3 regions of the Kitasatospora griseola genome follow, and region 3 is predicted to be linked to each of the others. Evidence: riboswitches for the same ligand, from Rfam matches in the RefSeq annotation. Region 3 holds a riboswitch; each other region holds the start of a gene.
The links. Region 3 has a riboswitch for cyclic di-AMP ahead of ACI1MP_RS17960 (M23 family metallopeptidase). Riboswitches for the same ligand answer to the same signal wherever they lie in the genome.

Region 1 (3,205 bases), 370 kb from region 3:
CATGCAGCGGTAGCCGTTGCGCTGGGCCAGCTCGACGGCGTCCAGGGTCTCGGTGAGCGAGCCGATCTGGTTGACCTTCACCAGCAGCGCGTTGGCGGTGCCGGTCTCGATGCCCCGGCGCAGGCGCTCCGGGTTGGTGACGAACAGGTCGTCGCCGACCAGCTGGACCTTGTCGCCCAGCTTGTCGGTGATGGCCTTCCAGCCGTCCCAGTCGGACTCGTCCAGCGGGTCCTCGATGGAGACCAGCGGGTAGGCGGCGACCAGCTCGGCGTAGTACTCGACCAGCTCGGCGGCCGACAGGGCCTTGCCCTCGAACTGGTAGGCGCCGTCCTTGTAGAACTCGGAGGCGGCGACGTCCAGGGCGAGCGCGACGTCCTTGCCCGGGGTGTAGCCGGCCTTCTTGATGGCCTCGGTGATCAGGTCGAGGGCCTCGCGGTTGGAGTCCAGGTTCGGGGCGAAGCCGCCCTCGTCGCCCAGGCCGGTGGAGAGCCCGCGCTCCTTCAGCACGCCCTTGAGGGTGTGGTAGACCTCGACGCCCCAGCGGACGGCCTCGGAGAAGGACTCCGCGCCGATCGGGGCGATCATGAACTCCTGGATGTCGACGTTGGAGTCCGCGTGCGAGCCGCCGTTGAGGATGTTCATCATCGGGACCGGCAGCACGTGGGCGTTCGGGCCGCCCAGGTAGCGGAACAGCGGCAGGTCGCTGGCCTCGGACGCGGCGTGCGCGACGGCGAGCGAGACGCCGAGGATGGCGTTGGCGCCGAGCGAGGACTTGTCCGGGGTGGCGTCCAGGTCGAGCATGGCCTGGTCGATCAGGCGCTGCTCGGTGGCGTCGTAGCCGACCAGCTCCGGGCCGATCTGCTCGATGACGGCGAGGACGGCCTTCTCGACGCCCTTGCCGAAGTAGCGGTTCTTGTCGCCGTCGCGGAGCTCCAGCGCCTCGAAGGCGCCGGTGGAGGCGCCCGACGGGACAGCCGCGCGACCGGTGCTGCCGTCGTCGAGACCGACCTCGACCTCGACCGTGGGGTTGCCGCGGGAGTCGAGGATCTCACGGGCTACGACGACATCAATGGACGGCACGAGGCATCTCCTAGCGGAAGCGGATGTGTGGTCGTTACGCCCAGAGCCTAGCCGCAGACATGCCTGCGGCCACGCCCGGCCGGGCCCCGTCTCACCGTGTGGCCCGGCTACTCACTGGTAGTTCACCTGTTTGCCCGCCACCGGGCCGTTCCGGACGGCGCGAACTGCTCGGCGCGCGCCCGGAACGGACGGAGCGTCAGCCCGGCCGGCCGACGCTCCGCGGCGTCACATCGAGAGGACCTGCCCGGGGACGATCAGGTCGGGGTTGCCGCCGATCACGTCGCGGTTCGCCTGGAACAGCTGCTCCCAGCCACCGGACAGGTTCCGCGCGGCGGCGATGCCGGACAGCGTGTCACCGCTCTGCACGGTGTACTTCCCGGCGGCCTGCGAGGTGGTGGCCGGCTTCGGGGACTTGTGGCCCTGCTGCGGCTGCTGCGCCTTCGGGGTCTGCTGCTGCTGGGACTTCGGCGTCTTGGTCGACTGCTGCTGCTGCGTGGCCGGGCGCTGCTGCGAGCGGGAGGCGGTGTCCTGGGAGCCGCTGCCGCCGCCCTTGGTCAGGCCGGCCTTGCCCGAGCAGACCGGCCAGGCGCCGGGGCCCTGGGAGGCGAGCACCCGCTCGGCCACCGCGATCTGCTGGGAGCGGGAGGCCTGGTCGGCGCGGGACGCGTACTCGCTGCCGCCGTAGGCGCGCCAGGTGGAGGAGGAGAACTGCAGGCCGCCGTAGTACCCGTTGCCGGTGTTGATGGCCCAGTTGCCGCCGCTCTCGCACTGGGCGACGCGGTCCCAGGTGTCGGCGGGCGCGGCGGCCGCTCCGGTGGCGGACAGCAGGGGCAGGGCCAGGCCCACGGACGCCACGCCTGCGGCGGCGACGACCTTCTCGGCCTTGGTACTACGGCGGTGACGGCCGGAACCGGTGAACAGCATGGGACTTCCTCTCCGCACGCCTGCGAGGTGAGCTGTCGGGTTCGGACCGGGAGGCTGGCCCGGCCGCCGGGGAGCGGGGACGCGACTGCGTCCGCTCCCGGGCGGCTTCACCCCAAGCCGTCGGAACTGCTACGGCGTTCACACCTGGGTCCCCCGCTCCTGTCCGAATTCCTGGTCGGTGTCCCGAGGGCGCGGTGGACAGGACTCGGCGTGCCGCGTTCGGGGCCCACGGCTGCGGGCAGATCGGAGAGTAAGCAGAGCTGATGAGCAATCACAAGCTCATATCACCGGTATCACGCCGAAATTACGGACCTTCACATCTCGTGCACAAACCGTCCATGTATGTCCGCATTCGCCCGTCCGGGGGCGCACGCGCGCCCCCGGCACGACAGTTGGCGATCCCGCGCGGGAGCAGGTCGGCCGCGGTCGAAACCGGGGTCAGCGGGGCGTGAAGGAGACCGGGAGCTCCCGCAGCCCGCGCATGATCAGCCCGCCCCGCCAACGGAGTTCGGCCGGATCGGCGGCGAGCTGGAGGTCCGGCAGCCGTGTCAGCAGTGTGCCTATCGCGCGCTGCCCTTCGAGCCGGGCGAGCGGCGCGCCGATGCAGTAGTGGATCCCGTGCCCGAAACCGAGGTGCGGATTGTCCGCCCGGGCCAGGTCCAGGGTGTTCTCGTCGGAGAACCGGGTCGGGTCGCGGTCCGCCGCGGCCAGCACCACCAGCACCGGATCGCCCACCGGGATGTCCACCCCTCCGATGGTCAGCGGCCGGGTGGCGAACCGCCAGGTCGCCAGCTCCACCGGGCCGTCGTAGCGCAGCAGTTCCTCGATGCCGGTCTCCAGCAGGCCCGACTCGCCGCGGGCCAGCGAGTCCTGGAGCAGGGTGCGCTGGCCGGGGTTGCGAAGCAGGGCGAAAAGTCCGTTTCCGACCAGGTTGATGGTGGTTTCGAACCCCGCGAAGAGCAGAATGAAGGCCATCGCCGCGGCCTCGTTCTCGGTCAGGTGCTCGCCGTGGTCACCGGCCCGGATCAGGCCGGAGATCAGGTCGTCGCCGAGGTCGGCCCGCTTGCGGTGGATCAGGTCGGCCAGGTAGCCGCGGATCTGCTTGACCGCGCGGCCCACTCCCCCGCGCTTACCGCCCGTGTGTCGGATCATCATGCCGGCCCAGTCGCGCAGGTCGTCCTGGTCCTCGGCGGGGACGCCC
Region 2 (3,205 bases), 4.0 Mb from region 3:
CGGGCCGCCGCCCCGAAGCGACGGTGGCCCGGCCTGGCAGTCCTCAGCCCAGGTTCAGCACCTGGCCCGGCTGGATCAGGTCCGGGTTCTCGCCCAGCACCTGCTTGTTGGCGTTGTAGAGCTCGGTCCAGCCGCCGTCCAGCTCGTGGGTGCGGGCGATCTTCGCCAGCGTGTCACCCGGGCCGACGGTGTACGGCTGGGCGGCCGGGGTGCCGGCCGCCGGGGTGTCGGTGGCCGGCGGGCTGCTGGTGGGCGACGTGGACGTGCTCGGCTGCAGCGCGCCGGCCGCCTGGCTCGGGTCGGTGTTCGGAGCGGTCGGCGAGGTGGTCGGTGCGGGCGACTGGTTGCCGCCGGTTCCGTTTCCGCCTCCGGTCTCGCCCTGGCCCTGGTCCTGACCCTGCCCCTGGCCGTTGCCTGCGCCGTTGTTGCTGTTGCCGTTCTCCGTCCCGTTCCCGTGCCCGTTTCCGTTGCCATTCTGGCCGTCGGAGGGCGTGGTGGGGTTCGGGGTGGGGTTCGGGCTCGGGGCGGTGCTCGGGTCGGTCGGCGGTGCCGGGACGACCGGGGTGGCCGGAGCGGTCGGGGCCTGCGCGTCCGGGGTGGTGGTCGGGGACGGTGCAGCGGTCGGCGGCTGCGGGTGCGTCAGCTGCATGTAGCGCTCGTACAGGCTCTGGTGGCTGGTCCAGAACCAGCCGCCGTTCTTCTGGTACCAGTACACGTGGGACACCGGGTCGTAGCCGGGCAGGCCGGAGAAGACCGGGGCGGCGTTCGGGGCGGCGACGGTGCCGTCCGAGGCGGTGTTGGCAGCTGCCGCGCCGCGGGCACCGCGCAGCGCACCCGACTCGTCCGCCGAGTCGTTGGTGTCCACCACGCCGGGAGCGCTGGCCACGCGCAGGTCCGACGAGTCGGCGCACGAGGCCCACGGCTGCGGGCCCTCGGTGGCCAGGATGCGTTCGGCGACCACGATCTGCTGGCTGCGGGTGGCGCCGTTGGGCAGCTCGGCGTACTGGGTGCCGCCGTAGTCGACCCAGCGCTGGGCGGTGATCTGGAGACCGCCGTACATGCCGTCGCCCGAGTCGAGACTCCAGTTGCCGCCGCTCTCGCAGTCGGCGACCCGGTCCCAGACCGCGCTGGGCGCGGCCTGTGCACCCGTCGCGGTGAGCAGTGGCAGTGCGATGCCGACACCGACGACGCCGGCCGCGGCGATGGCCCGCTCGGCGGCTTTCTCCGCCTGGCTCTGCTTACGGTGACGCCCGGAACCCGTGAAGAGCATGCTCGATCCTCTCCGCACGCCTGCGAGGTGAGCTGTCGGGTTCGGACCCGGAGGGAGGCCCGGCCGCCGTCTGCCGGTCGGAGCCGGTTCGGGCGACTTCACCCCTAGCCGTGGGGGACGGCGACGTACCTGGTTCCCCCGTCCCCGCCCAGGGTTGTGGTGATCGACCCGGCAACGCGGCGGGCAGGGTTCGGCGTTGCCGCGTGCGGGGCCCGGCGGTGCGGGCCGGACCGAGCCTATTCACTCGAACGGAGCAATCACAAGCTCATCGCGCCGGCATCACGGGCGAGTCACGCAGGTCTGGCCGGGTTCGGACGCGGAGCGCCCGGGCGCGGGCGGGGAGGCGTGGCGGCCGTGCGTGGGCGACCGGTTGGCGGGAGTTCGGAGGAGGGGGAGCGGTCTGATCGGGTGGTCGGGGGGTGGGTGGTCGGGGGGTGGGTGATCGGGCAGTCGGGGGTGGGGCGATCGGATGCGAAAGTCTGACCGATCGGTGGGATTGGGAATCGGGTGGAGGGGAAGGCGGGCGTCCGGGCTCCGGTCCCATGAATTTGACTGAACGTCAACTCGCCTGAGAAGCATGGGCAGTTGAGGTGAACCAGAGCATTGCCGACCTTGCGGATAAATCGCGCGACAGCCCGTTCGGGGGCTCCCTACCATCACGGTGATCGCTGTTCCCCGACCCGCTGTGGAGGTGCCCGTGGCTGCGCTGATTCCCGAAGTGCTCCGGGTGGAGCGCCAGTTCGCCCGTCTGTTCGTCGCTCAGTCGCTGTCCGTACTGGGGGACAGGGTGTCGTTCGTGGCGCTGCCGTTCGCAGTGCTGTCGATCGGCGGGTCAGCTGCCGATGTCGGCCTGGTGGCGGCGGCGGGCTTGCTGCCGATGCTGGTGTTCACACTGGCCGGCGGCGTGTGGGCGGACCGGATACCGAGACAGCGGATCATGCTGGTCTCCGATCTGGTGCGGTGCGCGGTCCAGACGGCTGTCGCGGTGCTGCTGCTCACCGGGACGGCCCGGGTCGGGGTGCTGGCGGCGCTGATGGTGGTGTTCGGCGTGGCGGACGCTTTCTTCCTGCCTGCCTCCACGGGGCTGCTGCCGCTGCTGGTGCCCAGTGAACGGCTGGGCGAGGCCAATGCGCTGCGCGGGTTCGTCCACTCGGCGGGGCTGGTGGTCGGCCCGGTGCTGGCCGGTGCGCTGGTTGCCGTCGCCGGCCCCGGCGGCGCACTGCTGGCGGACGCAGCGAGCTTCGCCGCCAGCGCCGCAGTGCTGGCGAGGCTCGGCACGGTGGGCGGGAGGGCCGTCACGGAGCGGGCCGAGCGCCTCGGGTTCCTGGCCGAACTCCGGGTCGGCTGGCAGCAGGTGCGCCAGCGGTCCTGGGTGTGGTCGAGCATGCTCGTGATCGCGGTCTACCACGTGGTGGTGCTGCCCTCGGTGTTCGTGCTCGGTCCGGTGCTGGCGGATCGCGAGTGGGGCGGGGCCGGCGCCTGGGCCGTGGTGGTCACCGCCTTCGGCCTCGGTGCGATCGTCGGCGACGTCTGTGCCTACCGCCTCAAACCGGCCCGTCCGATGGCGGTGGCGGCCGTCGCGATGGTGGTTGCCTCCTGTCAGGCGCTGATCATCGGATCCGGCGCTCCGGTCGTGGTGATCGCTCTGCTGGAGGCGTGCACCGGAGTCGGCGTCTCCCTGTTCTTCGTGCTGTGGGAGACGTCACTCCAGGTGCACATACCCGAGCAGATGCTGTCCCGGGTCAGCTCCTACGACCAGCTGACCGCGGAGGCGCTGATGCCGCTCGGCCTGGTGCTCGCAGGCCCGCTCTCCGACGGGATCGGCGTGCACCGGGCGCTGTTCGGCATGACCGCTCTGGCACTGCCGGCCGGCCTCGTCCTGCTCGCCCTGCCGGCGGTTCGGGGACTGCCTGCACGGCCGGCGACCATCCCTGC
Region 3 (3,205 bases):
TCGCCGCGTACGAGCGGGTGCCGGGCGTGGAGCCGGACGGCGGCTGGGGCCCGGAGCGGGCGCTGCTGGTCGGGGTGTCCACGGACGGCGCGCGCCGGCTGCTGGAGCAGGGCCTGATGCGGCGCAGCTACCGCAACCTGGCGGAGCTGACCGCCCGGGGTCTGCCGATGCCGGACGAACTCGCCGGGGAGTTCGAGGAGTTCGAGGAGGCGGTGGCACAGGCCGCGATCGACCTGTGCGGCGAGTGGACGGTACCGGGGCTGGCCCGGCTGCTGCTGGAGGAGTTCCCGGAGCTGGCCCCCGAGGTGTACTGAGGGCTCCGGCCCGTCGGGTCCGCCGTTCGGAGGACCCGGGGATCGTCCTGATGATCCATCGGCCGTGGCCGTCCGGACGATCCGCGGGGCGGGGCCGCCGGGCCAGGGTGGAGCCATGGACATCGTGACTCCCGCCGGCGCCGCCGCGGCCGGCCTGTGCCCGTCGTTCCGGCGGGTCGCCGCCCTGGCCGCCGCGTTCTGGTCGGCGGGCTTCGCCCTGGTGCACCTGTACTGGCTGCTGGGCGGCCGGGCCGGGCGGCCTGTCGGTGCTGGACAACACGCCGCTGCTGGTGATCGACGTCGTCGCGACACCGCTGTGCGCGGCGGCCGCTGCCCTGGCGCTGGTGCGGCCGTGGGGCGGGCGGCTGCCGGCCCGCAGCTGCTGTGGGCCGCGCGGGGCACGGCGGTGGTGCTGATCGTGCACGCCGCGCCGTCCGTGCCGGACCGGGCGGCGCTGGCGGCCGGTCACCGCTCGGTGGCGGAGCCGGCCGCGACGGCCCGCTTCGCGACACTGCTGTACGAGCCGTTCTTCCTGGCCGGCGGGGTGCTGTTCGGGTGCGCGGTGTTCGGCCGCCGACTCCTGCCGGGAGACGACGGCCGTCGGTGAGCGCGGGAGTTACGGCTGCAGGCCGAGCTGCTGGAGCCAGGGCAGCGGGTCGACCGGGGCGCCGCCGCCGGGGCGGACCTCCAGGTGCAGGTGCGGGCCGGTGACGTTGCCGGTGGCGCCGACCGCGCCGAGCACGGCGCCGGGGGCGACCGGGCCGGAGGCGGTGACGATCCGGGAGAGGTGGCAGTACCAGAGTTCGGTGCCGTCGGGGAGGGTCTGGATGACCCGGTAGCCGTAGGGGCCGGACCAGCCCGCCGAGGTGACGGTGCCTCCGGCGACGGCGGCGACGGGGGTGCCGGTGCGGGCGGCGAAGTCCAGGCCGGTGTGCAGGTGCGCCCAGTGCGAGCCGGCCTGGGCGAAGTGCGCGGTCAGCTGGTAGCCGGCCACCGGCAGGGTGTGCGCGTCCCGTTCGGCCTCGGCCTGCTGGGCGGCGCGCTTGGCCTCGGCGTCCTGGGCGGCGGCGAGCCGGGCGGATTCGTCGGCGGAGGTGCGCTGGCCGTCGGCCTGCTGCTGGATGCGGGCGGCGAGGGCGAGGCCGGGGTCGGCGGCGAGCAGTCCGTCGGAGACCTCGTCGGCGGCGGTGACGGGCACCGGGGCGGCGGCCTGCGCGGGGGCGGCGGCGAGTCCGGTGGCGCTGAGCGCGGCGGTCATCGCGGTGACGCCCAGCAGGGGCGCGCCGGCGCGGGACTGACGGGGCAGCCGGTGCCGGGCGGCTTCCGGCTCGACCGGGTGGTCGAGCAGCTGGGTGCCGGTGCTCTCGGTGTAGGTCGACGCCACGGGGGCGTGCTCCTTCCTTCCCTGCCGCCGACCGGGTTAGCTGACGGGTTCGGAGGTGGAAGGTCTCCTACGGTCGGGCCCAGGGCCGTCCCGATTCACCCCGGTGGAACGTGGTTCCCCGGCTCCTGGGACGCCCCGAAGGGTGTGCCCAAGTGGATTAGGCGTGGCGCACGGTGCCGCATGGTTACGGCGTTGCCGACCGCGCTGCGTTATCAAACGTTAATCCTATGGACCCCATGATTCCAAGCTCCTCCCGGGAGACGGTGAAGATTTCCTGACGCCCTATGGGCGATTTATGACGATTCACCAGGCCGTACCTGACGGATGGTGACCGCACGGTTGAGTATCCGTACTCACGCCCCGCTCCCGGGCCGGCGCGACCCTGATGCCATGACCGCAACCGTGCCGCACCGGACCACCGCCGCCTACTTCCTGCAGGCCGCCGCCTCCTTCGCGCTGGCCGCCATCGCCCTCACCATCGGGATCGCCTACCTGCCGGTGAGCGCCTGGATGCGCGCCTTCCTCGCCGTCGGCGTGCTGTACGTGATCACTTCCGCGTTCACGCTGGCCAAGGTGGTCCGGGACCGCCAGGAGGAGGGCGCGATCACCAGCCGGGTGGACCAGGCCCGGCTGGAGAAGCTGCTCGCCGAGCACGACCCGTTCAAGATGGAGAACATCTGACGACCCGGCCGGCCGCCCCGCTTGACGGCTAAGGCTATTAGCCTTAGCTTTATGGCTATCGGCAGTCGGTCGGGCCTCCAGCGCCCGGCGCACCGCACCCGCCCGCCCAGGAGGCCCACCATGAGCAGCACCCTCGGCACCACCCGGTACCTCGACGTCACCGGCGGCCGGATCGCCTACGACGACACCCCCGGCGACGGCGTCCCGGTGGTCCTGCTGCCCGGCATGCTCGACAAGCGCGCCGCCTACCGGCACCTCGTCCCGCTGCTGACCGCCGCCGGACACCGGGTGATCACCATGGACCTGCGCGGCCTCGGCGAGTCCTCCACCGGCTTCACCGACCACTCCCCCGCCGCGATCGCCGAGGACCTGGTCGCCCTGCTCGACCACCTCGACCTGCGCGGCGCCGTCCTGGCCGGCAGCTCGTACACCGGCGCCACGGTGGTCCGCACGGCCGGACTCGCCCCCGGGCGCACCGCCGGGGTGGTGCTGATCGACGCCTTCATCGAGAACCTCCCGCTGAACGGCTTCCAGAAGGCGATGTTCGGGCTGGCCGCCCCGCTGGTGTCCGCCTTCCCGGGCCTGTGGAGCGCGCTGCAGAAGTTCTACTACCCGACCGAGCGACCCGCCGACTTCGACGCCTACCGGGCCGGCCTCGCCGAGATGCTGCGCGAGCCCGCCCGCAAGGCCGCGCTGCGCGGCTACCTCAAGGGCGACTCCGCGCCGGTCGGCTGGTGCGAGGCCGTCGAGGTCCCCGCGCTGGTGCTGATGGGCAGCAAGGACCCCGACTTCCCGGACCCCGGGCTGATCGCCGACCGGCAGGCCG

Region 1: another riboswitch for cyclic di-AMP. It lies ahead of ACI1MP_RS16250 (transglycosylase family protein); the one in region 3 lies ahead of ACI1MP_RS17960 (M23 family metallopeptidase).
Region 2: another riboswitch for cyclic di-AMP. It lies ahead of ACI1MP_RS35735 (transglycosylase family protein); the one in region 3 lies ahead of ACI1MP_RS17960 (M23 family metallopeptidase).

Annotation. Positions count from the first base shown of each region.
Region 1 is NZ_CP173360.1:3,631,256-3,634,460, forward strand. It holds gene eno (phosphopyruvate hydratase) at 1-1,080, opposite strand, end outside; gene ACI1MP_RS16250 (transglycosylase family protein) at 1,306-2,004, opposite strand; cyclic di-AMP (ydaO/yuaA leader) riboswitch at 2,008-2,191, opposite strand; gene ACI1MP_RS16255 (cytochrome P450) at 2,443-3,205, opposite strand, start outside.
Region 2 is NZ_CP173360.1:8,035,119-8,038,323, forward strand. It holds gene ACI1MP_RS35735 (transglycosylase family protein) at 44-1,270, opposite strand; cyclic di-AMP (ydaO/yuaA leader) riboswitch at 1,274-1,442, opposite strand; gene ACI1MP_RS35740 (MFS transporter) at 1,968-3,205, shown strand, end outside.
Region 3 is NZ_CP173360.1:4,004,523-4,007,727, forward strand. It holds gene ACI1MP_RS17950 (hypothetical protein) at 1-314, shown strand, start outside; gene ACI1MP_RS17955 (DUF3995 domain-containing protein) at 430-921, shown strand; gene ACI1MP_RS17960 (M23 family metallopeptidase) at 931-1,698, opposite strand; cyclic di-AMP (ydaO/yuaA leader) riboswitch at 1,709-1,872, opposite strand; gene ACI1MP_RS17965 (YiaA/YiaB family inner membrane protein) at 2,089-2,379, shown strand; gene ACI1MP_RS17970 (alpha/beta fold hydrolase) at 2,500-3,205, shown strand, end outside.